DNA from 2 places in the Blautia sp. MSK.20.85 genome. Region 2 is predicted to be linked to the other one. Evidence: riboswitches for the same ligand, from Rfam matches in the RefSeq annotation. Region 2 holds a riboswitch; the other holds the start of a gene.
What was found. Region 2 has a riboswitch for ZMP and ZTP ahead of G5B12_RS02080 (IMP cyclohydrolase). Riboswitches for the same ligand answer to the same signal wherever they lie in the genome.
Positions count from the first base shown of each region.

Region 1: it holds a riboswitch for ZMP and ZTP, as region 2 does, so the genes downstream of both, G5B12_RS13920 (formate--tetrahydrofolate ligase) here and G5B12_RS02080 (IMP cyclohydrolase) in region 2, are expected to answer to the same signal.

Region 1 covers NZ_JAAIUN010000031.1:27,366-42,391, forward strand. Annotated here, with positions in the region: gene G5B12_RS13890 (amino acid permease) at 1-1,783, opposite strand, end outside; gene G5B12_RS13895 (aspartate aminotransferase family protein) at 1,889-3,262, opposite strand; gene G5B12_RS13900 (PucR family transcriptional regulator) at 3,489-4,697, opposite strand; gene G5B12_RS13905 (MGMT family protein) at 4,704-5,012, opposite strand; gene G5B12_RS13910 (hypothetical protein) at 5,035-5,445, opposite strand; gene G5B12_RS13915 (Y-family DNA polymerase) at 5,446-6,987, opposite strand; gene G5B12_RS13920 (formate--tetrahydrofolate ligase) at 7,158-8,843, opposite strand; ZMP/ZTP riboswitch at 8,918-8,999, opposite strand; gene G5B12_RS13925 (4Fe-4S binding protein) at 9,178-10,032, opposite strand; gene G5B12_RS13930 (CD1871A family CXXC motif-containing protein) at 10,040-10,192, opposite strand; gene G5B12_RS13935 (TlpA family protein disulfide reductase) at 10,220-11,368, opposite strand; gene G5B12_RS13940 (response regulator transcription factor) at 11,574-12,251, shown strand; gene G5B12_RS13945 (sensor histidine kinase) at 12,248-13,414, shown strand; gene G5B12_RS13950 (AAA family ATPase) at 13,437-13,955, opposite strand; gene G5B12_RS13955 (AAA family ATPase) at 14,285-15,026, opposite strand, start outside.
Region 2 covers NZ_JAAIUN010000002.1:170,532-185,557, reverse strand. Annotated here, with positions in the region: gene groL (chaperonin GroEL) at 1-1,572, shown strand, start outside; gene G5B12_RS02090 (DUF6106 family protein) at 1,690-2,193, shown strand; gene guaB (IMP dehydrogenase) at 2,261-3,715, shown strand; ZMP/ZTP riboswitch at 3,773-3,854, shown strand; gene G5B12_RS02080 (IMP cyclohydrolase) at 3,942-4,655, shown strand; gene G5B12_RS02075 (phosphoribosylaminoimidazolecarboxamide formyltransferase) at 4,686-5,870, shown strand; tRNA gene G5B12_RS02070 (tRNA-Gly) at 6,038-6,110, opposite strand; gene G5B12_RS02065 (lysozyme family protein) at 6,234-6,932, opposite strand; gene G5B12_RS02060 (3D domain-containing protein) at 7,095-8,174, shown strand; tRNA gene G5B12_RS02055 (tRNA-Phe) at 8,370-8,442, opposite strand; gene G5B12_RS02050 (iron-containing alcohol dehydrogenase) at 8,575-9,759, opposite strand; gene G5B12_RS02045 (NAD(P)/FAD-dependent oxidoreductase) at 10,073-10,981, shown strand; gene trxA (thioredoxin) at 11,080-11,379, shown strand; gene G5B12_RS02035 (Crp/Fnr family transcriptional regulator) at 11,382-12,062, opposite strand; gene G5B12_RS02030 (B12-binding domain-containing radical SAM protein) at 12,287-13,972, shown strand; gene G5B12_RS02025 (AIR synthase-related protein) at 14,077-14,691, shown strand; gene G5B12_RS02020 (tRNA (cytidine(34)-2'-O)-methyltransferase) at 14,773-15,026, shown strand, end outside.

The DNA.
Region 1 (15,026 bases), on a different contig from region 2:
AATCACTGCTTCGGCCTACGATGACGCAGGAATTTTTTGCAAATTCGTGGATTGCCTGGAACTGGGCGTCAATAACACGATTGGAAAGGTTTGCATAGCGGACACCATAAGAAGTATCAAAAGCATAGCGGACGCCGATCCTAGTATCGGCTTCCTCTACCAGTCCTTTGTCAACACCGATTTCCTGTACGACTTTGTCCACCAGGTCACGGTCATAGTACTCAATTCCGAAATATTCCGCAACCATACGTGCGATCTCCGGTCCGCCGCTTCCGTATTCACAGCCAACGGTAATAACAAAGTGTCTGTCCGGATATTTTGCATCCGGAAGTGCAACCGTTTCTTCCGGTACTGCTTTTGTTTCGTCTACAATAAAGATATCACGGCCAAATTCCTCGCCGTATTTTCTCTTGGAATAGAAGTAAAAGAATACTCCAAGTGCAAGCCAGATTCCTACTACGACCCACTCCTGCCATACAAGTGCCGCGGAAAAAGATGCGGGAATAATATACAGAAGTGTCATAAATCCGGCCATGATCACTGCCATGGCTCCAACAAAGCCGCCAGCTTTTACCTTATAAGGCCTTTCCATCTCCGGTTTCTTTTTTCGGAGAATACAGAAGGAAATAGATACGAACATATAGGCAATAACACAGCCAAAAGATGCAGCATCAACCAGCCATACCAGAACGCCTCTTCCAAAAAACGGCGCTGCCACACAGGCAATTCCGCAGAGGATAATGGCTGCTTCCGGCGTTTTGTTTTTTCCAAGCTTTCCGAACATCTTCGGGATCATCAGGGATTCACCCATGGAATACAGGGCACGGCTTCCACCCATCAGGAAAGAGTTCCAGGATGTGATGATTCCACATAAACCTCCGATGATCAGAACCTTACCCATCAGCGGTGACCGGAACGCGATCTCAATGGCTTTTGCAGAGACCAGTCCGTTCTGGGAATTCATTTCCTGTGCAATGGCACTCTGCGGCATGATGTAGCAGACTGCAAAGATGATCAGCAGATACCAGGCTACTGCAAGGAAAATAGACAACAGCATGATCTTTCCGATCTTTTTATAAGGAACACTGATTTCCTCAGCTGCCTGAGGGATAACATCAAAACCAATAAAAAGGAATGGTGTCATGCAGGCAACTTTGAATACACTTCCCAGTGTATTTCCGGCGCCACTTTCCCACATCTGTCCTGTAATATTGGATGCATCACCGTTTACTGCGGAACCAACTACCAGAAGGATTCCGGCGATGGCAATGATCGCTGTCAGAACGGTCTGAAGAATGGCCGCTGTTTTTGCACCCTTGATATTGATGATCGTGATCAGGATTGCAACACCAACGCCAAGGATGATCGTTGTCAGATAAATATCTTTTCCTGCAATGGAATACAGGTACACCTGATTGAAATCCGGAAACAGATAGGTAATAACAGTCGGAAGTGCAGTGGCCTCAAACGCAGAGGTTGCCACATATCCGAGAATGATCATCCAGGTACATACAAAAGATCCGGTAGGACCCATGGCACGGTAACTGAATACATGCTCACCACCGCACTGCGGCATTGCAGAAGTCAGTTCCGCATAGGTAAGTCCTACAAAAAATACCATCAGACCACCGATCAGCATGGCAATCATAGATCCGGCAAAACCGGCGGTTGTGATCCAGTCTCCGGAGTTGATGACCCAGCCCCATCCGATCATGGCTCCAAAAGCAATGACCAGGATGTCCCAGGCTCCCATTACTTTATCAAACTTCGATTTCTGTTCCATATAAAACCTCCTCTTTTCCCACTCTAACAAGCAAAAATCCGCTGTCCTTTTTCCTGCATCCTTGCAGGCAGAACAGCGGATCTGTAATTTTTGTATTCTTTTTCTTTAAGCTTCCATTGCCTCTTTCAGAGATGCCTCAAAGATCTCCAGGCCTTTCTCCATCTGCTCATCGGTCATAGTGAGCGGTGCAAGGAAACGAACTACATTGCCTGCTGTTCCACAGTTCTCAAGAAGGAGTCCCTTCTGGATCGCATTCTGGATCAGCTTGGCTGTAAGCTCTGTTGCCGGTTCTTTTGTTTCTTTATCTTTTACAAGCTCAATACCGATCATAGCGCCAAGTCCACGTACATCACCGATCACCGGATATTTCTCCTGCAGCTCTTTGTAGCGTTTCATGACAACCTCGCCAATGTGTCTTGCTTTTCCTGCGTAATCGTCACGTTTCATGATATCCATAACAGCCAGTGCTGCTGCACAGGAAACCGGGTTTCCACAGAAGGTTCCACCGATGGTTCCTGCCGGTGCTGCATCCATAACTTCTGCTCTTGCTGTGATAGCGGAAATCGGAAGACCTGCACCAAGAGATTTTGCGGTTGTGATGATATCCGGTGCTGCGCCTGCTTCTGCCCAGTACTCAGATGCATAATATCTTCCTGTTCTGCAGTTGCCACACTGAACCTCATCTGCAATCATCAGAATTCCGTTGTCATCGCAGATCTTGCGGACTGCTTTTACCCACTCGATCGGTGCCGGGATGAATCCACCCTCGCCCTGGAACGGCTCAACGATCATGCAGGCGATCTCACTTGCAGGTGCTCCTTCGTCAAAGATTCTCTGAAGCTCATCAATATAATACTGAATTGCTTCAGCCTCTGTGTATCCTTTTGGTGCACGGTATACATATGGATATGGTGCACGGAAGATTCCTGCCGGGAACGGTCCCATACCCACTGCATATACTTTCTTGGCTGTCAGTGCCATGGTCAGGTTTGTTCTTCCATGGAAAGCACCTGTGAAACAGATCACGCCGCTTCTTTTTGTGAAGGCTTTTGCAATCTTGATGGCATTTTCATCACACTCTGCACCGGAGTTTGCAAAGTATGTTTTTTTCACATCTCCTTTGCATGGCATGATCTCATTTAATCTCTCAGCCAGTGTTACATAGCCGTCATGCACATATACATTGAAAATTGTGTGGAAATATTTTTCAGTCTGTTTCTTTACTGCCTCAATAACTTCCGGATGGGAATATCCGATATTCAGGACGCCGACACCGCCAACCCAGTCAAGGAATTTATTTCCGTCCATATCTTCAAACATGGCTCCTGATCCCTGTTTGATACAGATCGGATATGTTTTTCCGCAAAGTGCTTTCGGGATCGCTGCGTCTCTTCTGTCAAGAAGTTCTTTTGATTTCGGTCCTGGAACCTGCTCTGTTACAATCTCCGGTAATGCGGTTGCTAATTCTGCTGTTGTCATAATATTCTCCTCCTTTATCTGGTCACGGTTTTTCTGCCTGCCGGACTCCTCTCGGAGTTCTCTCCGGAAGCAAAAAAACAGGCGCCGGATGTGTTATCATCCGACGCCTTTGTCGTTTATCTGCTGTGTTATTTTGTTTTTTGATTTAGGTAGATTATAGCATTTTCCGGTACGAAATCAATAGGCCTGGTGTTGTATGTTTTTTGTGCACAGTGCACAATTTCTATTATCTGCGATACCGATATCGCCTGATCAGAAACGCCATCTTCAGCTCCAGGCAGGTATCCAGGTTTTCAAGATCGCATCCCAGGATCTCCCGGATCTTTTTCAACCTGTAATTTAAGGTATTCCTGTGAAGAAACATCTCTTCTGCCGTCTTTTTGGCATTGCAGCTGCAGTTCAGATAATTTTCCAGAGTTTCACTTAAGTTTCCATCGTTCAGTTCATCTGCCTGCAGCAGCTTTCCGATTTTTTCTTCCATATAAGTATCCAGGATTCTGGAATCGTCCACATGGGAAAGTAATGTATAGATTCCCTGATCCCTGTAAAAAAATATCTGCCCCTTCAATCCGGAAACTTCTGCTGCCCGAAGTGCTGAGGAAGCTTCGTTCCGGCTGTCTTTTACCTCATCCAGATACGCCCTACTGTTTCCGGCTCCGATCCGAAGCTCTATTCCATATTCCCGCTGTGTTCGGTCCACGATCCTGGCGAAAATTTCTTTTATATTGCTATCCTCCGCTTCTCTGTCCGGAAGCAGTGCAAGGATGGAGCCTGCCTGTGGAAGGATAAGGATATCCTGTTTTATGTAACTGGAAAACTCAGTACAGATCACACGCTTCACATTCCGTCCGGTTGTCAGGGAATCCTCGTTCTCCCATCCGCTTTCTATATTTCCGGACGCAAACGCAAATTCCGCTACAAAAAAACTCCCCTCCAGATCAATATTCAGATATCTGGCCTGTGCCATCACACGCTCCCGGCTTAAATGTTCTGCATCCAGAATAGAGGAAAACAGCTGCTCTGCGGCATTTCGGTCATTTTCTTCCAGAACAAGCCTGCGGCAGATGATCTGAGACAGATCGATCAGAGGATATTTCTCCGGAAGCTCAAAAAGAGGCAACGCTTTCTCTTCACAGTATTGCATCAGTTCCTCTGATATCTGGCCTTCATTGATTCCAAGAGCCGTAATTCCATGCCCATACATCTGCCGGATCATCTCCATCAGCTTCCGACTGTCATCCGTAACACTGGGATTGGTCAGAACTACAAATTCGTCTCCGTGGATATAGTTTTCGATCTTATATTCACTTTTTACACATTGCAGACAGTCTGCAAAATAAATCCATCGAACAGATTGCTCCAAACCGTTTTTTCCGGCTTTCAGCTTCAGAACCTCTGTAAGCTCCGGAATCTGCATCATATCTTTACAATTCATAAAGTTCTATTCCTCCCACTGGTGCCTTTTCATATCCACGCATCCATTTGCTTTAAATTCCACACCTTCGTCTTCCAGAAGTTCCCTCTGTTCTCTCCATCCTGGTGCAGTACGGCCTGCATGATTCACAACTCTGTGGCAGGGATATTTCCCATAAAATTCTGCCATGCTTAAAACTTTTCCTACAAGCCTCGAATTTTTATCCCAGCCGATGAGACGTGCAATCTGCCCGTAGGAAGCCACTTTTCCTGCCGGTATTTCTTCCACCACGGATAGTATTTCGTAGATCAGATCCTCATCCAGTATTTTTCCCATTGTTGTTCCTCCGAAGCATTTTTTATTTTATATCCACAATTCTTCCCAGGTCAATCTTCGTTCCATCTGTCAGAAAGATTTTCTGGCTGCAGTCGTCAATCTTTTTTATCTGCCCGGTGACGGTTACATAGGAGCCTCCCTCTTTCCGGTCATCCGGCTGGAAATAGATGATGGTGACGGACTCTGTTCTCTCCCTGTCGGCTATCAGCTGCCGGAGTTTTTCATCCAGTTCCTGCTTTTTGTCTTCGGAAAGCTGTACCCAGTTATCGGTGAGTCTGGCTGTTTCCCGGATTGCGTCTTCATAGCCGGTAAGGGCTGCAAAGGGGGAAAACTGTGCAGCTCGGTCATAGAGGGGCATCTGTGGGTGTGTTTTTGAAACATGGTGAGGCAGGTTTATGATGTCCTGGTATTTGCCTTTTGGTTTCTTTTCCATTTATGCTCTGTGACCTCCGATCTGGTTGTTCCGCTCTATGGTTGTGGAACCTTCCTGTAAGCTGCTGCCTTTCAGTATGGCATTTTTTCCGAATTTCTTTTTTACGGAAAGCATAGCTTCTTGGAGCTTTCGCTCTTTTTCCTGTTTTTCTTTTTCTGCTTTCTGTTCTGCCTCTGACACTTCTGATTTAAGGTAATCCGTGAACAGATTCATCTGCTGATATACGGGCTCTGCCGCTGCCAGTTTTTCATCTGTGAGCTGATTGGCTGTGATATAGACACGCCGGATCAGAAGTGTTTTATCCGTGATACGCTCATACAGGTCAAGGACTGCCTTCATGATCGTTGATGTGGATGAGGTTGGATTGTCCAAATTTACAGTTCCGTGACCATGTTTGGGAATTTTTCTTCCATAACGGTCTGTTTTTATTTCGCCCTGATATTTTTTCCTGCCGGAGGAAGATTTCAGATTGTCAATATCGTAGCCTATGGTAAGGACTATCTGACTGGTTACCAGCCTTTTTTCCACAAGCTGAAGAACCAGCATGTCTGTCATTTCACGTACGATCAGTTTCGCCTGTTCAAAATCACTGGGACAGTGCAGTACCTGACCGGAACCGATGCTGTTTGTTTCCGGTTTGTAGGCTTTGATCAGATCCATGGTCACCGGTTCGTATCCCCATGCATGATCAATCAGAAGTTCCGCGTTGATGCCGAATATTTTATAAAGAAGATCTTCATTATAGTAATCACGCACACCGCCCAAAGAGCATCTGGCAATGTCTCCCATCGTGTAAAGTCCTACTTCTTCCAGCTTCTTCCTGATTCCTGTGCCTACCCGCCAGAAATCTGTCAGCGGCCTGTGATCCCATAAAAGTTCCCGGTAGGACTGCTCCGTCAGTTCTGCGATACGCACACCATTTTCGTCTGGTGTTACATGTTTGGCCCCGATGTCCATGGCAATCTTACACAGATAAAGATTGGTTCCGATTCCGGCAGTTGCCGTGATCCCGGTCTCTTTCATTACATCGGAGATCATTTTTGCAGCAAGCTCTCTGGCTGTCATCTGATACATTCCAAGATAATGGGTGACGTCCATAAACACCTCATCTATAGAATAGACATGCATGTCCTCCGGTGCCAGATAACGGAGGTAAACGTTATAGATCCGGGTGCTGTAGTCCATGTACAACGCCATTCTCGGTGGTGCTGTCACATAGGAAACGGCCAGTTCCGGATGCGCTTTCAGTTCATCCGAAGACCAGGATTCTCCGGTAAAACATCTTCTTGGTGCTTTTGTGACACGTGCCTGATTGACTTCTTTTACACGCTGGACCACTTCAAAAAGTCTCGCTCTTCCTGGTATTCCATAGGCCTTCAAAGAAGGGGAAACTGCCAGGCAGATGGTTTTTTCGGTTCGTTCCCTGTCTGCCACAACAAGATTGGTGGTAAGTGGATTTAAGTTCCGCTCCTGACATTCCACGGAAGCGTAGAATGATTTCAGATCGATGGCTATATAGATATGATCTTCTTTTTTATCCATGGATACACCTCCGGAGTGTTTTCTTTTCTTATTATACCAGAAAATTTGTTCGATTATAGGTCTTTTTCTTATTTTTACATAAAAAACCTCCTCCGGTTTTTATTGCCGGAGGAGGTCTCTATCTGAATTCCCCTCAAAAATACTTTATAATTATATGTTTCCGGTTCTGCTTAGAAAAGTCCTGTGATCTTACCGCTCTCATCTACGTCAATCTTGGTTGCAGCCGGCACTTTTGGAAGACCTGGCATGGTCATGATCTCACCTGTCAGTGCAACAATAAATCCTGCACCTGCGGAAATCTTAAGATTTCTTACTGTTACCTCGAAATCTGTCGGAGCACCAAGCTTTGTCTGGTCGTCTGTTAAGCTGTACTGGGTCTTAGCTACACAGATCGGGCAGTTGCCAAATCCAAGTGCCTCCAGCTGTTTCGCCTGCTTCTGGGCATTTGCTGTAAGAACCACTTTCTTTCCACCGTAAACCTTCTGTACGATCTGGTTCAGCTTGTCCTCGATGGAGCCTTCCAGTTCATAAGCATATGTGAAATCATTCGGCTCTTCAACAAGACGGATCACTTCCTCAGCAAGCTTGATTCCGCCTTCGCCGCCTTTTGCCCATACCTCGGAAAGTGCTACGTTTACGCCAAGCTCTTTACATTTTGCTTCTACAAAATCAAGCTCTGCCTTGGTGTCGGTCGGGAATGCGTTGATAGCTACCACACATGGGAGTTTGTATACATTTTTGATATTGCTTACATGTTTCAGAAGGTTCGGGATACCTTTTTCAAGAGCCTCAAGGTTCTCATTGTTAAGATCTGCTTTTGCAACGCCACCGTTGTATTTCAGGGCACGTACAGTTGCTACGATAACAACAGCACTTGGTGTAAGTCCTGCCATACGGCACTTGATATCCAGGAACTTCTCAGCACCAAGGTCAGCACCGAAACCAGCCTCTGTGATGGCATAATCTGCAAGTTTCATAGCCATCTTTGTAGCGGTTACGGAGTTACATCCGTGAGCGATGTTTGCGAATGGTCCGCCATGAACAATGGCTGGAACATGCTCCAGTGTCTGAACAAGGTTTGGTTTCAGGGCATCTTTCAGAAGTGCTGTCATAGCACCCTCTGCATGAAGATCTCCTGCTGTTACCGGTTTCTGCTCGGAAACTTTGCCATAGGTGTATCCGATGATGATTCTGGAAAGTCTCTCTTTCAGATCTTTGATATCACTTGCCAGACAGAGAACTGCCATGATCTCCGATGCTACGGTGATGTCGTAACCGTCCTCACGCGGCATACCGTTTGTTCTTCCGCCAAGTCCGTCTACTACATTACGAAGCTGACGGTCGTTCATGTCAACGCATCGTCTCCAGGTGATCTTTCTCGGGTCGATGTTCAGTTCATTACCCTGGAAAATATGGTTGTCGATCATTGCTGCAAGAAGGTTGTTTGCCGCACCGATTGCATGGAAATCACCGGTAAAATGAAGGTTGATATCTTCCATCGGAACTACCTGTGCATAGCCGCCGCCTGCCGCACCACCTTTGACACCGAATACCGGTCCAAGGGATGGCTCACGAAGAGCTACCATAACATTTTTTTCAAGTCTCTGCATTCCATCTGCAAGACCTACCGTTGTAGTTGTTTTTCCTTCCCCGGCCGGTGTCGGGTTGATAGCTGTCACAAGAATCAGTTTGCCGTCTTTTTTGTCTGTTTCTTTCAGGAGATTATAGTCGATCTTTGCTTTGTATTTACCATACTGCTCCAGATATTTGTCATCAATACCTGCTTTCTCTGCAATCTTGGTAATTGGCTCCATTGTGCACTCCTGTGCAATCTCGATGTCACTTTTAAATCCCATAATGTTCTCCTTTCTCCGCTGCAACCGTCCGGATCTTTTTATCCCATAAAAAAGAGCAGTATCTGAAGTTTTTCAAATACTGCCCAGACGGTCGACTCATCGAATCTCCGGCTCCCTCGTGGTTATCCCACAACTCCGTCAGTCACCGAAGACTTTATTAATTTGATGATTGAATACTAACATATTTATTAGTACTTGTCAAGAAATTATCAAATTATTTTTTCACTTTTAAAGTGAGCTGAGTCTAATTTTCTGAATCATTCCAGTTTTCCGTACTATTCATCAGATACTGAATGTTATAAGGAAAATTCTATTTTTCGTCAATTAACGTAATTCATGTCTGATCTTTGCCTGCAAAACCACACCGGATTGCCTGTGTCGGACATATCTTTTTACACCTTCCACATCGGATGCACTCTGCACTGTTAGGATCCTCTGTCGGATCAACCTCCATCTGGCAGATATTTCTGCATTTTCCGCAGTGAACACATTTTTCTTTCTCTACTCTGTAACGAAAAACGGAAACTTTATTAAATACCGAATAAAAAGCTCCCAGCGGGCAGATATACTTACAGAATGGCCGGTATATCATAATTGATAAGATAATGGTGATCACCAGGATCGTATTTTTCCACATGTACAGCCAGCCTACTGCACTTCGCATGGATTTGTTCAGCAGCACCAGCGGGATACCTCCCTCCAGCGTTCCTGCCGGGCAGATCAGCTTGCAGAAATATGGTGCTCCCTGGCCCATGATATCTACTACAAACATGGGAAGTAGGATCACAAATACAAGAAAGATCACATATTTCAGTTTTCTCAAAAGCTTGTCTCCCCGAAATGTCCGGATCTTCTTTGGAAAAGGAATCTTGTTCAACAGATCCTGGATCAGTCCAAATGGGCAGAGAAATCCGCACACCAGTCTTCCAAGCAGCGCTCCTACAAAGATCAGAAATCCAGCTACATAATATGCCATCTTGAAGTTCCAGCTTCCGATCACAGCCTGAAGGGAACCAATGGGACAGGCCCCTCTTGCTCCGGGGCAGGAATAACAGTTCAGCCCCGGAACACAGACATTTTTCAGTTTTCCGGTGTATATCTTGCCAGTTATAAACCCTGATATGTGACTGTTTGTAAGGGCCGCCCACAATGCCTGGATCCCATGCCGCGGCCATTCATTTATTTTCATCTTCTTATTATCCAATGCCAATACACTCCATACAGATGTTGATCGCTTTTGTAAAAACTACAGATACCTCACCTCTGCAGATTCCCAGTATCATCAGTAAAATTCCAAAAACTGCCAGAGCAGGTCCGATCCACCTGGATTCTGTTATTTTCCGAATCATTTTTCCACTCTCCATAATAATCATCTTTTACTTTGAAACGTTTTTAAGCTCTTTTTCCACGATTTCCTTCCATTCGTCCAGTGTATGGCTTCCTGTATAGGTATCGCCTACAATGTTTCCATCTTTGTCAACAAAAAATGTTTCAGGAAATGCGGAAATCCCCTGCAGACGACCGTTCATCATAGTAGTATCCGGCATCAGGAACGGATATTCTGCTTTTGTTTTTTCCTGAAGAATGCCTGCTTTTTTTACTGCCTCCTCGTCCTGATTTCCCTTTTCATCTGTAGTATCAAGCACTACACCTGCTACTCCGACGCCTTTCTCTTTCATTTCTTTATAGAGCTCCTGAAGTTCCGGAATCTCTTTTACACATGGTGAGCACCAGGTTGTAAAAACATTTACCAACGTCAGGTCATAGTCACTGAACACTTTTTCTGTATATGTTTTTCCATCTATTCCTGTTGTTTCAAATTTTCCTACAGATTTTACATCCTCCGGGTTGCTGCTGGTATCCTGTGGCTGGTCAAACACGGAAATATTCTGATACGGTGTCATTTCCGTAATATCGGTTTTGATCTTTTCCAGCTCCTTTGTCAGCTTTTCATCTGCATCTTTGTTGGTGCTCAGATAATATTTGTATTTCCCGTCACTGCTGCTTCCAAGCTCTTTATGCTCTGTACAGCCGGTGATCTCATCCAGCTTTTTCTGTGAAGCTTCGTCATAAACGCCAATTGTACCGATTCTGTCCAGACCTGCCACCCAGTCGTCATATCCTGTTCCCATCTTCTGTATTTCGGCATTTTTCTGTTCCTCTGTCATTTTGCTCCAGCTTACGTAGGCATATGTCACTGCATTGGTCTGATTCTCAAAATCTTCCGTGGTAAGCATTGCAATGCTCTGGTCCTTGATCTGCTTTAACAGCTCCTTCGAAAGTGAAAGCTTCAGTCCCAGAAACGGATATTCATAAGAATCCTGTGCCTTGCAGGTTACGTCGGAAGGCTTAAATGTACCTGCTACTAGATCTGATGAAACTGCCTCTCCATCCACCATCATTGCCGCTCCGGGATCTGCTGTTTCCGTGCTTTCCGCCGCTGTTACCGGTACGCTTCCAAATGCAGATATTCCTAATACCGCTGCTGCCATAAGTGCTGTTATTTTCTGTGTTCTTAATTTCATTGTTTATGTTCTCCCTTCTGATATCACCGGCCCATATCCGGAACCAGCATATATTTTATATGTAAATCTTGCTCTCTGTAGCCTTACTATATCATCCCCTGTATAAAATCTCTGTTAAGAAATAAAAAAATTTACAGGAATTTTATGCTATACATGATATGATAGATAACAAAGCAAAATCAACTGTTTTTTAGGAGAATTTACTATGCATATATTGATAATCGAAGATGAAAAGCAGCTCTGCCAGTCTATTGCGGAGGGACTTCGCATGGATGGCTATGAAGCGGACACATGTTTTGACGGGGAGGAAGGACTGGAATTATGTCTGGTGGAAAATTATGATCTCATCCTTCTTGATCTGAACCTTCCAGGCGTTGATGGTCTGGAAATCCTGCGCCAGTTTCGGGAATCCGATACTTCCACTCCCGTTTTGATCCTCTCTGCCAGAGGACAGATCCAGGACAAGGTTGAAGGGCTTGATCTCGGTGCCAATGACTATCTCACAAAGCCTTTTCATTTTGAAGAGCTAGAGGCACGAATCCGAAGTCTGACACGAAGGAAATTTATCCAGCAGGATGTGTGTCTGCAATGCGGACGTATCAGCTTTGATACCCGTACAAGAAAGGCCAGTATCGATGAACTTCCTCTTTCTCTGACCCGAAAGGAAAGTTCTCTTCTGGAATATTTCCTTCTTCATCAGAACCGTATCATAAGCCCGGAAGAAATGATCGAGCATATCTGGGACGGAAGCGTCAACAGTTTCAGCAATTCCATTCGTGTCCACATTTCTTCTCTTCGAAAAAAGCTGCGCACGGCTCTCGGCTTTGATCCAATACAGAATAAGATCGGCCAGGGTTACATTTTAACGGAGGATATACAATGAAAAAAATAACCGGAAAGCTATCTCTTCAATGGCGTCTGACACTGATCACCGCACTGCTTATGACAGTCACCTGCATTCTGATGTATTTTTTTATCAGTCAGTCTGCAGTTGCCGGAATGGAGAATCTGGGAGATTACATGATACGGATCGATAACACAGACTCTGCTCCCATCACCTTTAATATGGATCCCTCCGTCTTATTTCCGGAGCTTTCCGATCAGCTGCAGCTGACCAAAAAACTTTTTCTCACCAAAGGACTCATGGTAACAGGGATCATCATCCTTCTCAGCAGTATCTGCACTTATTTTATCAGCCGTCAGGCATTACTTCCGCTTCGCAGACTCAGCCAGGAGGTAAACCAAATAGAGGTCCAGAACCTTTCAGAGGCTCTTGAAGTTCCTGCTACCAATGACGAAATTTCCCGCCTGACAATTTCATTTAACAAAATGCTCGCACGCCTGGATGAGGCCTTTACTGCACAGAAGCAGTTTTCTGCCAATGCAGCCCATGAGCTTAGGACTCCTCTTGCCGTTATCCAGACAAATCTGGAGGTCTTTGCCCGCAGGGAAGCACCTGCTTTACAAGATTATCAGGAGATTTTTGCCATGCTACAGGAACAGACCGGGCGACTTTCCCATCTGGCTGAAATCCTCCTGGATATGACCGGTGTACAGACTGTTGAACGTTCCGAAAGGATCTCTCTGGCAGCACTGACGGATGAGGTTTTCTGCGACCTAGCTTCCGTAGCGGAACAGAAAGAAGTTGAACTGATCCAGCAGGAGGGAGACTGCATCATTACCGGAAGCTATCTGCTACTGTATCGTGCTGTGTACAATCTTGTGGAAAATGCGATCAAATACAATCACTCCGGTGGAAAAGTAACCGTAAATATCCATCTTTCCGAAGAAATAACAGATACATCCACGTCTGACAATTACGCCTTTCTTGAAGTCTCCGATACCGGAATCGGCATTCCTCCCGAATATCAGGAAAAAATCTTCACCCCGTTTTTCCGTGTGGACAAATCAAGAAGCCGCGCTATGGGAGGTGCCGGCCTGGGGCTTGCACTTGTCAGTGAAATTGTCCGACAGCATAACGGACAGGTAAAAGTACTGGAAAGCAGCAAAAAAGGCAGCGTGATCGCAATCATGCTGCCAGTCTGAATATATTTGTATTACATTTACTTTATATGCTCATGAACGCAATCGCTTTGCGATCTGCGTTCAAATCCGAGTATATTTTTTCAACAATACTGTCTGTATCCATTTCGCAGGTAATAGCCTGTTCCCTGAGAGATGAAGAAAAATCTTTTTCTCTCCACCATCTGCGCATATCTTTTTCACCAAATTCTCTGTTTCTTGTATTATGTCGTCTCACGGTTTCTTCAAACGACAGATCAAAATAATATGCGTATACATTTGAACCATATAATTCATTTGCCAGTTCAAACAACGAACGATACCATTCATCATACATGATCCCTTCCAGGATAGAAAATTCACTGTGTTCCCTTCCGTATCGTAAAAGTTCTGCCATAAGCGGCAAAGCCTTTGTATCTATGCCATCATCAACCCACAGCATATTTCTTCTGACCTCATCCTGTGATATCAGCATTGTATTACGTCCTAGCTTTTTCTGTAATGCCTTCGCTACGGTTATTTTTCCACTTCCTGAGTTTCCTCTGAGAATGATTAATTTTCCCATGTGCTGCTTTTTCCCTTTCAATACAAAATACAGAATTTTTATGACCGTACAGTCTATTTTACAGCTTTTTATTCCAACTGACAATATTACCAGTGCTATAATCATTTTATTTAACCTCTATGCTCTCCATAGGCATTCTTCTTTCTCTGTATTTTGCTCTGTTTCTGTAATCTCAGTTACTGTCTATACAATAGCATCGTATATTTTATCCATACATGTTCATTATATAAATCTTTATGTTTATAATATAATTTTGCACTGTAAAAAATCCCCGGAACACGGATAGGATTCCGTATTCAGGGGACTCTTTTTCTGCACTTGCATCTATTTTATTGTTTATGATACCTCTCGATCACACAGGTATGTTGCTTTATTTTTTTATCATAATTGATTCCTGCAAGCAGGAGATTTCCATGATAGTCTTTCAGTGCATCTACATATTGCTTTTCTTTAATCTGTGATATGGCTCCATGGGCATCTTTGTCCCATTTCAGTTCAATGACTGCTGCCGGTTTGTCTGCGTATAACTTTCTTGGGATAAAGCAGATATCTGCAAAGCCTTTTCCGGTTGGCAGTTCCCGGATAACTGTATAGTACTCTCTGGCAAAATAAAATGCCAGATTAATGGTGCAGCTCAAAGAATTTTCATCGTTGTACTGAAGAACCGAAATTTCTCTGTGTGCCTGATCAATTCCTTTTGCAACTGCTTCCCCATCCAGATTCCACAATGCTTCCAGGAGTTTTCTGGAAGACTCTACCGACTGTATGACTTCTTTCCAGTCCATGGTGCTGATGGCATTTATATACTCCTGCGACACTTCTTTATTTGGAATCGTCACAGTTTTGTCCGGCCAATGATAGCTTAAGTAGCCCAGATGTACCAGAAGTGTCAATACATCATCCTTTCCCTGAAACGTTGTCATATCGTTGGAAAAAGTTCCTGTATTGATCTGAACCTTATCGCCTGCCAACATTCTTATCACTGCATCTTTCAGGCCATCATAATTCATACGGATATAAACTTTCAGGGCTTCATAGGTTTCTGTCTGATTCCAGTAATTGTCAAAAATT
Region 2 (15,026 bases):
GCTGGTGTAAATAAACTTGCAGATACAGTAAGAGTAACACTTGGACCGAAAGGAAGAAACGTAGTACTTGATAAATCTTTCGGTGCTCCGCTTATCACAAACGATGGTGTTTCCATCGCAAAAGAGATCGAGCTTGAGGACGGATTCGAGAACATGGGTGCTCAGATCATCAAGGAAGTTGCATCCAAGACAAACGATGTAGCAGGTGATGGTACTACAACAGCGACTGTACTTGCTCAGGCAATGGTTCATGAGGGAATGAAGAACCTGGCAGCAGGTGCCAACCCGATCATCCTCAGAAAAGGTATGAAAAAAGCAACAGATGTTGCAGTAGAAGCGATCAAGAACATGAGCCAGGCAATCAACGGCAAAGAGCAGATCGCTAACGTAGCAGCAATCTCTGCAAGTGATGAGCAGGTTGGACAGCTTGTTGCTGATGCTATGGAGAAAGTTTCCAAAGACGGTGTTATCACTGTTGAGGAGTCCAAGACCATGCATACAGAGCTTGACCTTGTAGAAGGTATGCAGTTTGACCGTGGATATATTTCCGCATACATGTCCACAGATATGGAGAAAATGGAGGCAACTCTTGATGATCCGTACATCCTGATCACAGACAAGAAGATCAGCAATATCCAGGAGATCCTTCCACTTCTTGAGCAGGTTGTTCAGGCCGGTGCGAAACTTCTCATCATCGCTGAGGATGTTGAGGGTGAGGCCCTTACAACTCTGATCGTCAACAAACTGAGAGGAACCTTCCAGGTAGTAGCTGTAAAAGCTCCTGGCTATGGTGACAGAAGAAAAGAGATGCTTCAGGATATCGCGATCCTGACAGGCGGACAGGTGATCTCCGATGAGCTTGGTCTTGACCTGAAAGAAGCTAAGATGGAGCAGCTTGGACGTGCAAAATCTGTTAAAGTTGCAAAAGAGAACACAGTTATCGTTGATGGTCTCGGTGACAAAGATGCCATTGCAAAACGTGTTGCACAGATCCGTGCTCAGATCGAGGAGACAAAATCCGAGTTCGATAAAGAGAAACTTCAGGAGAGACTTGCAAAACTGGCTGGCGGCGTAGCTGTTATCCGTGTAGGTGCTGCTACTGAGACAGAGATGAAAGAAGCAAAACTTCGTCTTGAGGATGCTCTTGCAGCAACAAGAGCAGCTGTTGAGGAAGGTATCATCGCAGGTGGCGGATCTGCTTACATCCATGCTTCCAAAGAGGTTGCAAAACTTGCAACAACACTTGAAGGAGATGAGAAGACAGGTGCTTATGTGATCCTGAAAGCTCTTGAGGCTCCGCTGTTCCACATCGCTGCAAACGCAGGACTGGAAGGCGCTGTTATTATCAACAAAGTAAGAGAGTCTGAGATCGGTACAGGCTTCGATGCTCTCAATGAGAAATACGTAAACATGGTTGAGAACGGAATCCTTGATCCGGCTAAGGTTACAAGAAGTGCTCTTCAGAATGCTACAAGTGTTGCATCTACACTCCTTACAACAGAGGCTGTAGTTTCCACAATCAAAGAAGATACTCCGGCTCCGGCTGCAAACCCGGGAATGGGAATGATGTAATTATCAGCTGAGCAGGTGAAATAATTAATTCACAAAATGAGAGGGCCTGCGCCATAGACGCGGCTCTCTTTTTGTGTTATAATCAAAAAGTCAGTAAATTACGAAAGGAAGAAACAAATGAGTGACTTATATTCAGAGCTTCTGGTAAAAAAGAAGCAGACAGCGAAAGATCTGGTTGTGAAATACGGTCTGATAGCGCTGACGGTGATCATGGTCCTGGGAGGCCTTGTGCTGAATGTACTTTTGCTGGTACCGGCTATTGCACTTGGTATTGCATGTTATTTTGTAATACCGAAGACAGATCTGGAGTACGAGTATCTGTTTGTTAACGGAGAACTGGACATTGATATGATCATGTCAAAATCAAAAAGGAAAAGAGTGAAATCGCTCCAGCTTGCGGAGGCAGACCTTGTGGCACCATTAAAGTCCCACAGAATGGACTATTATAATGGCAATCAGAAGATGAAAGAGTATGATTTTTCATCAGGAATTGAGGATCATAAACGCTATGCAATGATCATAAGAGACAGTGGAGAAACCTGCAAAGTGATCCTGGAACTGGATGACGCACTTGCAAACACCATGAAAAATTCTGCACCAAGTAAAGTTTTTTTGGATTGACATGAATCTTGTTTTTTGTTACACTAGTTCACAAATTTAAAATATCTTACACAAGGGAGGAAATGCAATGGGTACTATTATTGGTGAAGGCATTACGTTTGATGACGTCCTTCTGGTTCCGGCTTATTCTAAAGTGATTCCGAATCAGGTAGATGTTTCAACGTATTTAACCAAGAAAGTAAAGCTGAATATCCCCATGATGAGTGCGGGAATGGACACAGTTACAGAGCACAGAATGGCAATTGCCATGGCCAGACAGGGTGGTATCGGTATCATCCACAAGAATATGTCCATCGAAGCACAGGCAGAAGAGGTTGATAAGGTTAAACGTTCTGAGAACGGTGTTATTACAGATCCATTTTATCTTTCACCGGAGCATACACTGAAAGATGCCAATGATCTGATGGCGAAATACCGTATTTCCGGTGTTCCGATCACAGAAGGCAGAAAGCTTGTAGGTATTATCACAAACCGTGATCTTAAATTTGAGACAGATTTCAGCAGAAAGATCAAGGAGTGCATGACTTCTGAAGGACTGATCACAGCTAAGGAAGGAATCACACTTGAGGATGCCAAGAAGATCCTTGCGAAATCCCGTAAGGAGAAATTACCCATTGTAGATGACGACTTTAATTTAAAAGGACTCATTACCATCAAGGATATCGAGAAACAGATCAAATATCCGCTTGCAGCCAAGGATGCACAGGGACGTCTTCTCTGTGGTGCGGCAGTTGGTATCACAGCCAATGTACTTGCACGTGTAGATGCACTTGTGAAAGCGAATGTGGATGTAATCGTAATTGATTCCGCACATGGTCATTCTGAGAATATCTTAAAAGCAGTCCGCGAGATCAAGGCTGCATATCCGGAACTTCAGGTTATCGCAGGTAACGTTGCAACAGGAGCAGCTACCAAGGCACTGATCGAAGCTGGTGTAGATGCAGTTAAAGTTGGTATCGGACCTGGATCTATCTGTACCACACGTGTTGTTGCAGGTATCGGTGTACCGCAGGTTACTGCTGTTATGGATTGCTATGAAGTAGCCAACAGCTACGGAATCCCGATCATCGCAGATGGTGGAATCAAGTATTCCGGAGACATCACCAAGGCTATCGCGGCAGGCGCCAATGTCTGCATGATGGGCAGCATGTTTGCTGGATGCGATGAGAGCCCGGGAACATTCGAGCTCTATCAGGGAAGAAAATATAAAGTATACCGTGGAATGGGATCTATTGCAGCTATGGAGAACGGCAGCAAGGATCGTTACTTCCAGGAGAACGCCAAGAAGCTTGTTCCGGAAGGTGTTGAAGGACGTGTTGCATACAAAGGACACGTTGAGGATACCGTATTCCAGTTAATTGGCGGTTTAAGATCCGGTATGGGTTACTGCGGAGCAGAGAACATTGAGAAGCTGAAAACAACAGGCAGATTCATTAAGATCTCCGCTGCATCTCTCAAGGAGTCACATCCACATGACATCCATATCACAAAAGAGGCTCCAAACTACAGCGTAGACGAGTAAAGAATATTTCAGAAAATAGGGACTTGAAAATTCAGAAGAAGTATTGTAGTATAACAACAGAAGCTGCATGACTGGCGGAAAGTAGGATTACCTACAGGGAGTGCAGTGAAATGAGAAGCCGACCGCCTGGGCAGCCTGATAAAGGGGTGTCCAGGCGGTTTTTTGTTACCTGTTAATACCTGGAATGATCCCCGGGCCTTACATTAGACGAGGAGGACTGTGAAAAATGACTACATTTTCACTTGAAAAAGAACTGAAAGAGAATTCCTACCCAGGAAGAGGAATTGTGATCGGACGTTCCGCTGACGGAAAGCACGCTGTTACCGCATATTTTATCATGGGAAGAAGTGAGAACAGCAGAAACCGTATTTTTGTTGAGGATGGTGAGGGAATCCGCACACAGGCATTTGACCCGTCCAAACTTACAGACCCGAGCCTGATTATTTATGCACCGGTACGTGTCCTTGGAAACAAGACGATCGTAACAAACGGTGATCAGACAGATACCATCTATGAGGGCATGGACAGACAGCTTACTTTTGAGCAGTCTCTCCGAAGCAGAGAATTTGAGCCGGATGCACCGAATTATACACCTCGTATTTCCGGTGTTCTTCATGTGGAGAACGGAAAATTCAGCTATGCAATGTCTATCTTAAAGAGTAACAATGGAAATCCAGATTCCTGCCTCCGTTATACATTCGCTTATGAGAATGCGGCAGCAGGACAGGGACGCTTCATTCATACTTATAAATGTGACGGAAACCCGCTTCCAAGTTTTGAGGGAGAGCCGAAGCCGGTAGAGATTCCGGATGATATTGATGATTTTACAAACCTTCTCTGGGAGAGCCTGAATCAGGACAATAAAGTTTCCCTGTTTGTCCGTTTCATTGACATTGAAACAGGTAAATATGAATCCAGAATTGTAAACAAGAATAAATAATCAATATCGCAGAGAACGGAGGATTTTTCTATGAAAGAATTACAGTTAAAATACGGATGCAACCCGAATCAGAAACCATCCAAGATTTATATGGCAGACGGAAGTGACCTTCCGATCCAGGTACTTTCCGGAAGACCGGGCTATATTAACTTCCTGGATGCGTTTAACGGCTGGCAGCTGGTACGTGACCTTAAGAAAGCAACCGGACTTCCGGCAGCAACTTCTTTTAAACATGTATCTCCGGCAGGCGCTTCCATCGGACTTCCGCTGAATGAGACACTGGCCAAGATCTACTGGGTAGATGATATGGACTGGAAGGATTTTTCCCCGCTTGCATGTGCGTATGCAAGAGCAAGAGGTGCAGACCGTATGTCATCTTTCGGTGATTTCATTTCTCTTTCTGATGTCTGCGACAAGGATACCGCAATGTTGATCAAAAGAGAGGTTTCGGATGGTGTGATCGCACCGGGATATACAGAGGAAGCACTGGAAATCCTGAAACAGAAGAAAAAAGGCAACTACAATGTAATCCAGATCGATGAAAATTATGTTCCGGAGCCACTGGAGCACAAGCAGGTATTTGGTGTTACTTTTGAGCAGGGACGCCAGGAGCTTGCAATCAATGATGAACTGATCTCCAATATTGTAACAGAAAATAAAGAGCTTACAGAGGAAGCCAAAAGAGATCTGAAAGTTTCTCTGATCGTTCTGAAATACACACAGTCCAATTCCGTATGCTTTGTAAAAGATGGACAGGCGATCGGCGTTGGTGCAGGTCAGCAGTCACGAGTTCACTGCACACGTCTTGCAGGTCAGAAGGCAGATAACTGGTATCTCCGTCAGTGCCCGAAGGTGCTGAATCTTCCGTTTAAAGATACCATCACACGTGCAGAGAGAGACAATGCCATCGATGTTTACATTGGGGAGGAGTATATGGATGTTCTTGCAGATGGTGCATGGGAGAAAACATTTACCGAGAAACCGGAAGTGTTTACAAGAGAAGAGAAGCGTGCATGGCTGGATGGCCTTACAGATGTGACTCTTGGTTCAGATGCATTCTTCCCGTTCAGTGATAATATTGAGCGTGCACATAAGAGTGGCGTGAAATATATTGCAGAGCCAGGCGGATCTGTCCGCGATGATGCAGTTATCGATACCTGCAATAAGTATGGAATGGTAATGGCATTTACAGGAATCAGACTTTTCCATCACTAAAATATATGAGTATGTAATAAGACAGAATAAGAATGTCTGCCTTATATAAAAGATCCCGGATCAGGATTCCTTTCAGGAAGTTCCGATTCGGGATCTTTTTGCATGGTTCAGCTATCGTATTTTTTATGGCATAAAAAAAGAACTCTGAATGATTCAGAGTTCCGAAGAGCGATAGACGGGGCTCGAACCCGCGGTCTCGACCTTGGCAAGGTCGCGCGTTACCAACTACGCCACTATCGCATGTGTCTTATCTTACGAGATGTTTCCCTCATCGACAAGACATATATTAGCATAGTTTTTATGGTATGTCAAATCTTTTTTTTGATTTTTTTGAAAAATTAAAAAAAAGAAGACATTTCAAGATCAGGATGTTTCAGATCCGCTGCTTGTATGATAATAGCGAAGTACGTGATCAGGATAATACTGGTCACCGTAATCCCATGGCCCTGCCGGATCGTGAAGAGGATCATCTTCATCACGTTGTCTGCCACCACTTGCCATCTGGGCGAATGCCTGGGCGCTTTCAGTTGTCCAGGAAGTTTCTCCGTTTTTTTCGAGATAAGAGAAATAGGAATCTGTGCCAAAGTTATAGGCCTGCAGGGCAAGGCGGATATGGGGCAGATCAGCAGGTCCGGTGCATCCGGATTTATCCAGGGCATATTTCAGCTCCTGAATTCCACAGGAGATAGAGTAGGAAGGATCTGTGATTCCGTTGGGCTGCTGAGGATACTGCGTGTTATAAGCGCCTTCTGATGACTGCATGGGATCGGTTCCCTGACCGGAGCTTTCCTGCATCATAACTGCCAGGATCAGATCTACATAGTCAGACATGCCATATTGGGCGGCTTCTGTGGAAACTTCATCCCGGTAGGCTTCACAGGATGCATTGATCTGGTGCGTAGTTGTCTGCTTTCCGGAAAATCTGGGTAAGCGCAGAAAAATACATCCGAGAATCAGCAGGAAGATGCAACCCAGGAAGATTTTCTGTCTGCGGACCTGGCGTATGCGGAGACGCTGACGTTGTTTTTTTGTAAGTTTATGATTCTTTCGTTTTGTATTCATAAGCTTATTTTACCCGTCAGATGGGGATTTGACCAGTTAAGAAATGTGATCTTTTTGTTAAAATTTTCTGAAGACTGACTTGCAAAATTGCAAAATACGATCTGATATGCTATGATAGTCGGGACAAACCGCAGAATGCCGGAAAAAAGGAGGCAAGATTTCATGCGTAAAAGGCTTCTTGCAGTTATTTTGTGTGCTTCCATGATGTTCCCTGTATCAGCATCTGCAGAGGTACTTGGATATGAAGCGACACTGAATACATATACACAGGAGAAAAAATCACCCCAACAGTTTCAGATTGATGATGGGGAAGGAAATACAGTAAATGCACTGGCGAAGACAGATACTCTTTATGTCACTGCGAAGAACACTGCAATTCGGTCCAATCCAGGAGAAAGCGGAACAGAACTTCGATCTGTTCTTCTGGGAACGAAACTAGAGAGAGTTGCCGTATGTGACAACGGATGGAGTAAAGTCACATTTCAGAAAGACGGAGAGGACAAGATTATCGGTTATGTTCAGGATAGCGTGCTCAGTGATACGGAAACCGTGAATAAATTTACGGATACAGTCACGGCAGCCAAAGACAGCGATATTCTTGATTATCCGGGAAAAAAAGACGGAGAAGTAGTAGGAGAAGTTCTTCAGGATGATGAACTGAAGAGGACTGGTACAGTAGATGACATCTGGAGCCGTATCGTTTACACAGATGACAGTGGCGCACAGCAGATGGGATATATTCCTACCAGTTGTCTGGAAGGATACCAGGAGACTGAGGTGGCCAAAGCAGAACAGGAAAAGAAAACAAAAGCCGGCTCCCTTACCAAGAGCTCCGGAGAGGGTATTTTTGCAGATGCCGTAGATGGCGTGACATCTACAGGTGGTTCCGGAACATCTGCCAATGGAGTGCAGATTGGAACACCGGTATCTGTTTCCTCTGATGCAACATTGAAATCTCTGGGAACTTTTCGTATTACCCATTACTGTCCATGCAGTATCTGCTGTGGCCCATGGTCAAACGGAATCACATCTACAGGCGTAACAGCAACAACCAATCATACCATAGCAGTAGATCCCAGCCAGATTCCTTATGGTTCCAAGGTAGTGATCAATGGACAGGTTTACGTTGCGGAGGATTGCGGAGGCGCGATCCGTACCAACTGTATTGATGTTTATGTTGCCACACATTCAGAGGCAGAAGAGAAAGGCGTATTTTATACAGAAGTTTATCTCCTTCAGTAAAAATGCAGGAAATCATCTACAACTACAATATGTGATGTAATACGTATAACAAAAAATACTGCATCAGACTTTACGTATAAATCGGAATATAAATATCCGCTTTATCAGAAAACGTCGAATGCAGTATTTTTTATTTATAAAAAGAAAAACTCTGTTCAACAGGAAACAGGAACTGTGAACAGAGCAAAAAAATAATGCCCAGAGCCGGAATCGAACCAGCGACACGAGGATTTTCAGTCCTCTGCTCTACCAACTGAGCTATCTGGGCATGTCTCTTTCGAGTACTTTATTACTTTAACACATTTATGTAGAGAATGCAAGGGAAAAATGAAAAAAAGCAGATGTTTTTCTGAAAAATCTGATTTTCAAAAAAGCATCTGCAATATTATATTTGGCGCATTTATCGTGCAGCCAGATAAATTTTTTCCATATCTTTCATATTTAACTGTTTGAAAACGCCGATGGTGCGGGTATCTTCATAACTGCACTTAAATGCCAGATCGTGGATATCTTTTTCTGTAAGGTCAAGACCAAGCTCATGAAGGCTGGTAGGCATCTGAATGGAACGGAAATAATCTTCCATAGCCTCGATACCGGCAAGGGCGGTTTTGTTGAAATCGATACTGCATGGGATTTCGAATACGTTGGTGGCAAACTGGGCAAAACGCTCCGGATTTGCGTCATAGACATAACGTGCCCAGCTTCCCCACAATGCGGCCAGACCGGCACCGTGAGCTACATCGTAGGTCCCTCCAAGTTCATGTTCCAGCTGATGACATGCCCAGTCACCGCCACCGGTTCCACAGCCGGTAAGACCGTTGTGAGAGAGACTTCCTGCCCACATGATTTCTGCTCTGGCGGTATAATTATCCGGCTCTTTCAGCAAGATACGGGAATTGTAGATTACCGTCTGCATCAGGGATTCGCTGATGCTGTCTGTAATTTCCATAGTTTCGATATTTACGAAATACCGTTCCATGGTATGCATCAGGATATCCACACAGCCGCTTTCGGTCTGGTACTGAGGTAAGGTGTATGTAAGCCGTGGATTCAGAATGGCAAAACGTGGTCTGCACAGGTCATTTCGGGCAGTACTGCGTTTCAGCCAGCCGTCTTCATTTGTGATGACGCAGGAATTGCTCATTTCACTTCCGGAAGCTGCGATGGTAAGGATCACACCAACTGGAAGACAGGCTTTTGGAGTTTCGGTGCGGAGGAAAAAGTTCCATACATCGGTTTCCGGATTTGCAAGGCCGTAACCGATGGCTTTACAAGAATCAATAACACTTCCGCCTCCTACAGCAAGAAGAAAATCCACATTTTCTCTGCGGCAGAGCTCAATTCCCTCCCGGACCTTGGAAAGCCGTGGATTTGGAACGACGCCTCCAAGAGTTACATAGGCAATTCCTGCCTCGTCAAGTACGGATCTGATTTCATCAATAAGACCGGATTTAATGGCACTGTGTCCGCCGTAGTGGATCAGAACTTTTTTACAATGCTGTTCTTTCAGAAGTGTGGCAACTTTAAGATGTGTATCTTTTCCAAAAACCACCCGTGTGGGGGTAAAATATTCAAAACTTCTCATAATAAATAACTCTCCCTTATTTCATAACTGATCTATCTGAAATATTCAAAAACAAACAATAAAATTGAATGGTCTGCATCAGCAAAACTGTTATAATAATAGCATAGAAGAAGTCAGGGTGCAAGATTTCGGAAAACGTTTGCAACAGGAAAAACAGGGAAGATAAAGATGATAAAAGGGGTGTAATTCCAGAAGGGTGTGGTATAATAGGTTCTGTGAGAAAGCAAAAGTGACTTAATCACAGAAACAGACCGATGCAGAGCGTATATTATAAAACAGATTTCAAAGAAGCAGAAGAAAGCAGGTGTCTGAAATGGAAAATATCATTATCGTAGGAGCAGGCCCGGCAGGAATTTCCGCAGCTCTTTATGCAGCGAGAGGAAATATGGACCCGCTGATCATCAATACAGGAATCGGTTCACTGGAAAAAGCAGAGAAGATCGAGAATTATTACGGACTTGAGAAACCTCTTTCCGGAAAAGAACTTTTTGAAAGAGGACTTGAACAGGCCAGGGCACTTGGTGTCAGGATCCTGGATGCCCAGGTCGTGGGAATGGGAGGCTTTGATACCTTTGAGGTGAAAACAACGGAAGGCGATTTTGAAGCCCGCAGTGTGATCCTGGCAACGGGAAGCAAAAGAGCTTCTGCGAAGATCCCGGGAGTGAAGGAATTTGAAGGAAAAGGAGTCAGCTACTGTGCAGTATGCGATGCTTTTTTCTACCGCGGAAAAGATGTGGCGGTTCTTGGAAACAGCGATTTTGCCCTTCATGAAGCTGAGGAACTTTCTCATACAGCTTCTCATGTGACGATTTTTACAGATGGAAAGAAACCGGAATTTTCAAAGGAGAATGCGATTGACGTGAATACCATGAAAATTCAGGCAATTGAGGGAGATGAGCGTGTTCAGGGACTTCGCCTGAAAGGAGATGTATCTTTACAGGAAGCAGGCGAACCGCAAACGTCATTTGCACCCGCAGAAGGTGTTTTTGTGGCATTGGGTACAGCCGGAAGTTCAGAAATGGCCCGCCAGATTGGTGCGGAACTGAATGAAAAAGGAAATATCCGGGTGAATGAGGAGATGGAAACAACGGTTCCAGGACTGTATGCGGCAGGGGATTGTACCGGAGGCCTTCTTCAGGTGGCAAAAGCGGTACATGATGGAGCGCAGGCAGGCCTTTCCGCCTGTCAGTATGTGCGGAAACTTTTGAAAGAGCAGGCATAGAGTGCATACAGTATAAATTCAGAAGAAAGGCAGAAACTGATAACGATCAGAAACAGGATCGGATTTTATAACATATAAATTTAAGGAGGAATTTTATCATGGCAAAAGTTTTTACAACAGACAATTTTGAAACAGAGGTATTAAATGCAGAGAAACCGGTACTGGTAGATTTCTGGGCAACCTGGTGCGGACCGTGCAGACGTCAGGCTCCGGTTGTGGAAGAACTGGCAGAAGCAGGATACGAAGTAGGGAAAGTAGACGTAGATAAAGAGCCGTCTCTTGCACAGCAGTATAAGATCATGAGTATTCCTACACTGCTTGTGTTTAAAGGTGGAAAAGAGACTGCACGTTTTGTGGGACTGACATCAAAAGCAGAGCTTGAAGCAGCACTTCAGTAAGATCAGAAAGTATTCATCATTTCATAAAGACGGCTTTTATCCAGAATGCGGATCGATCCCCGTGAGATCTGGATAGAGCCGTCTTTATTCATTTTTTTGAGGCTGCGGCTGACTGCCTCCCTGGCACTTCCGATGGAGCGGGCGATTGCCTCCTGGGTGAGAGTGAGTTCATCAGAACCGGTATCTGCAGCTTCGTCCAGCAGGAAGGCTGCGATCCTCTGAGGTAACGTCATAAAAAATGTCCGTTCGATTCCGGCGATCACATCCGAGAAATGTTCGGTTGTCCGTTTATAGATGAAATTTTCCAGATAGATATTGTTTTTCATCAGCCGGGAAAAAGGAACTGCCGGAAGCAGAAGAAGATCACAGTCTGTTTCCGCATCGATCTGCACATCAAATGTGATGGCAGAAAGCATACAGGAAGCGGAAAGGGTGCAGATATCACTGTCCCTTAAACGGTACAGTGTGGCTTCTTTTCCCTGAGAGGACAGAAGGTACACGCGGAGAACGCCCTTCAGAAGAAAAAGAGTTCCCAGACACTGGCGTTCTTCTGACTGTATGGCAGCACCTGCCGGGTAATGAAGTTCACGGATATTATCAAGAAGAAAATCCTGGTCTTCTTCGGTCATATGTTCCCAGAAGGGAAAAGCCTGAAAATAGTTCAGGCAGCTGTTTCGGTCCATAAAAAGGTACTCCTTTATAAAAGATGTAGTATCCATTTTAACGCTGTTTGAATGGAAATACAACAGAAACGGAATCTTTGTTGCAAAAGAGGAATCCGGTTTTTCTATTTACATCCGGGGATGGGAACGCTATAATCATAAGGCGAAAGAATCAAACGGAGAAATAATGAAAAATGCCGGGTAAAGAGGGAGATCATCCGGCGGAAGTTAGGAGAATACAAATTTTGAAAATTTTACTTGCAGCGTGCAACGCAAAATATATCCATTCCAATCTTGCAGTATACAACCTGAAATCCTGTTCTGGAGAGTACAGCCCCAATGTAGTGATCAAAGAGTATACGATCAATCAGATCCAGGATGATATTTTAAAGGACATTTATCTGGAACAGCCGGATGTGATCTGTTTTTCCTGCTATATCTGGAATATTTCCTTTGTAAAAGAACTGGTACCGGATCTTAAGAAAATCCTTCCACATGTGGATTTCTGGGCAGGCGGTCCGGAAGTATCTTACGATGCGGTGGAATTTCTGAAAAAGAATCCCGCGTTTTTTGGTGTGATGGTAGGAGAGGGAGAAGAAACTTTCCATGAACTGGCAGGCTATTATATAGAAAGAAAACCGGAAAACCTGAAAGAAATCCGAGGTGTGGCATTTCATGACGAAACCAAAGTCCCGGATATTGTACACACAGGCTGGCGGGAACTGATGGACTTAAGTAAAGTTCCGTTTGCATACAGCAACCTTACGGAGTTTAAAAACCGCATTATTTATTATGAGAGCAGCAGGGGATGTCCATTTTCCTGCAGTTACTGTCTTTCTTCCATAGATAAGAAGCTCCGGTTCCGGGATATTGAACTTGTAAAAAAAGAACTGCAGTTTTTTATTGATAATAAAGTTCCACAGGTCAAATTTGTGGACCGTACCTTCAACTGTAAACATGACCACGCCATGGCAATCTGGCGGTATATTACAGAGCATGACAACGGGATCACGAACTTCCATTTTGAAATTTCCGCGGACCTTCTCCGTGAGGAGGAACTGGCTCTGATGAAAACCATGCGCCCGGGCCTGATCCAGCTGGAGATCGGGGTACAGTCCACCAATCCGCAGACCATCAAAGCTATTCGGAGAACCATGGATTTTGAAAAACTGAAAGGAATCGTAGAGCAGATCCACAGCTTTGGAAATATCCACCAGCATCTGGATCTGATCGCAGGACTTCCCTATGAGGGATATGAAAGCTTCCACAAGTCTTTCTGCGATGTCTATGCACTGCGGCCGGAGCAGTTTCAGCTTGGTTTTCTGAAAGTGCTGAAGGGTTCGCATATGATGGAGATGACCGGAGAATATCAGATCCTTTACAAAGACCGGGAACCTTATGAGGTGCTTTCCACAGCCTGGCTGACCTACGGGGAGATTTTGGGGCTGAAAATGGTGGAAAGTATGGTGGAAGTGTATTATAATAGTGGTCAGTTCAAACACACCCTTGTATTTCTGGAACAGTATTTTGAAGATCCTTTCCGGATGTATGAGGCACTTGGCAGATTTTATGAGAAAAAAGGATACTCGGAGATTTCTCATTCCAGGATGAGACGCTATGAGATCCTGATGGAATTTGCCGGAGAACAGAAAGAGATCCCGCTGGAAGTCCTTTCCGATGTGATGCTTCTGGATCTTTATCTTCGGGAGAATTTAAAGAGCAGACCATCTTTTGCATCCGATCAGAAGCCATACGAGCGGCTGATCTGGGATTACCGGAAAGCGGAAAAAATCCCGAAGACCGCCCATATCGAGGTGTTCCGGGATGGAAAGACGATTCTTTTCGATTATACAGACAGGGATCCTTTGACCAACAATGCGCGATTAACGGATATTACAGATGAGGTGAATAAAAATTATGGGAATGTTTGATCCGAAAAAAAGAAAAGTGATCACAGCGATCATCGCAGTTATTCTGGTTCTGGCAATGGTAGTTCCGACTGTGCTTTCGCTGATCATTTACTAAGGCGGCAGTTATGAAACTTGGGAAAAAAGCACTGGAGGCACTTCAGGCGGAAATTGACGGACAGCTGAAACCCGGAGATGAACTGATCGTGGCAGGCCCTGTGGCAGCAGAAGGTACGGCATGGATTGCAGAGAACTACCATGACAGACTGCGGGAAGTTTTTTCGGAACGGTTCCTTGAAGATGCCGGAAAACTTCCGGAAGTTTACGGAACAGGAATGAAAAAAGAGAACAATAAGGTCTGGAAGATGGCGGAAGCGTCCGGAGCCAGTGCCAGGTATCTGATGGGGGAAGGCGGCTTTCTGTCTGCACTCTGGAAAATGGCGGAAGCATCCGGAGTGGGACTTAGCGCAGACCTTCGAAGCGTACCCATCCGACAGGAAACCATAGAGATCTGTGAGATCTTTGATGTGAATCCCTATAAACTCCTTTCCGGTGGAAGTATTCTTCTGGGAATCCAGGGTGGCGATGCGTTTGTGCAGGAGTTACGAAGAGAAGGGATCATGGCAGCAGTGATCGGGCAGACCAATTCCGGAAATGACAGGCTTCTTTACAGCGGCGGAAATGCCAGATATCTGGAGCGTCCGGCGGAAGACGAATGGAAAAGATTGAATATAAATCGTTGAATGTTTGCAGCATTTAGGATTATATACAGCGAAGCGGATTGCGAATATCCGCTTGACAGTTTTATAGAAAAGAGGAAAATAATGGGAGTTTTAAACATTGTACTCCATGAGCCGGAAATTCCGGCAAATACAGGTAATATCGGCAGAACCTGTGTGGCAACAGGAACCAGATTACATCTGATCGAGCCGCTTGGTTTCCGTCTCAATGAGAAGGCAATCAAGCGTGCAGGCATGGATTACTGGGAACATCTGGATGTGACCAGATATCTGGACTATGAGGATTTTCTCAAGAAGAATCCGGGAGCGAAGATCTATTACGCAACCACCAAGGCGCC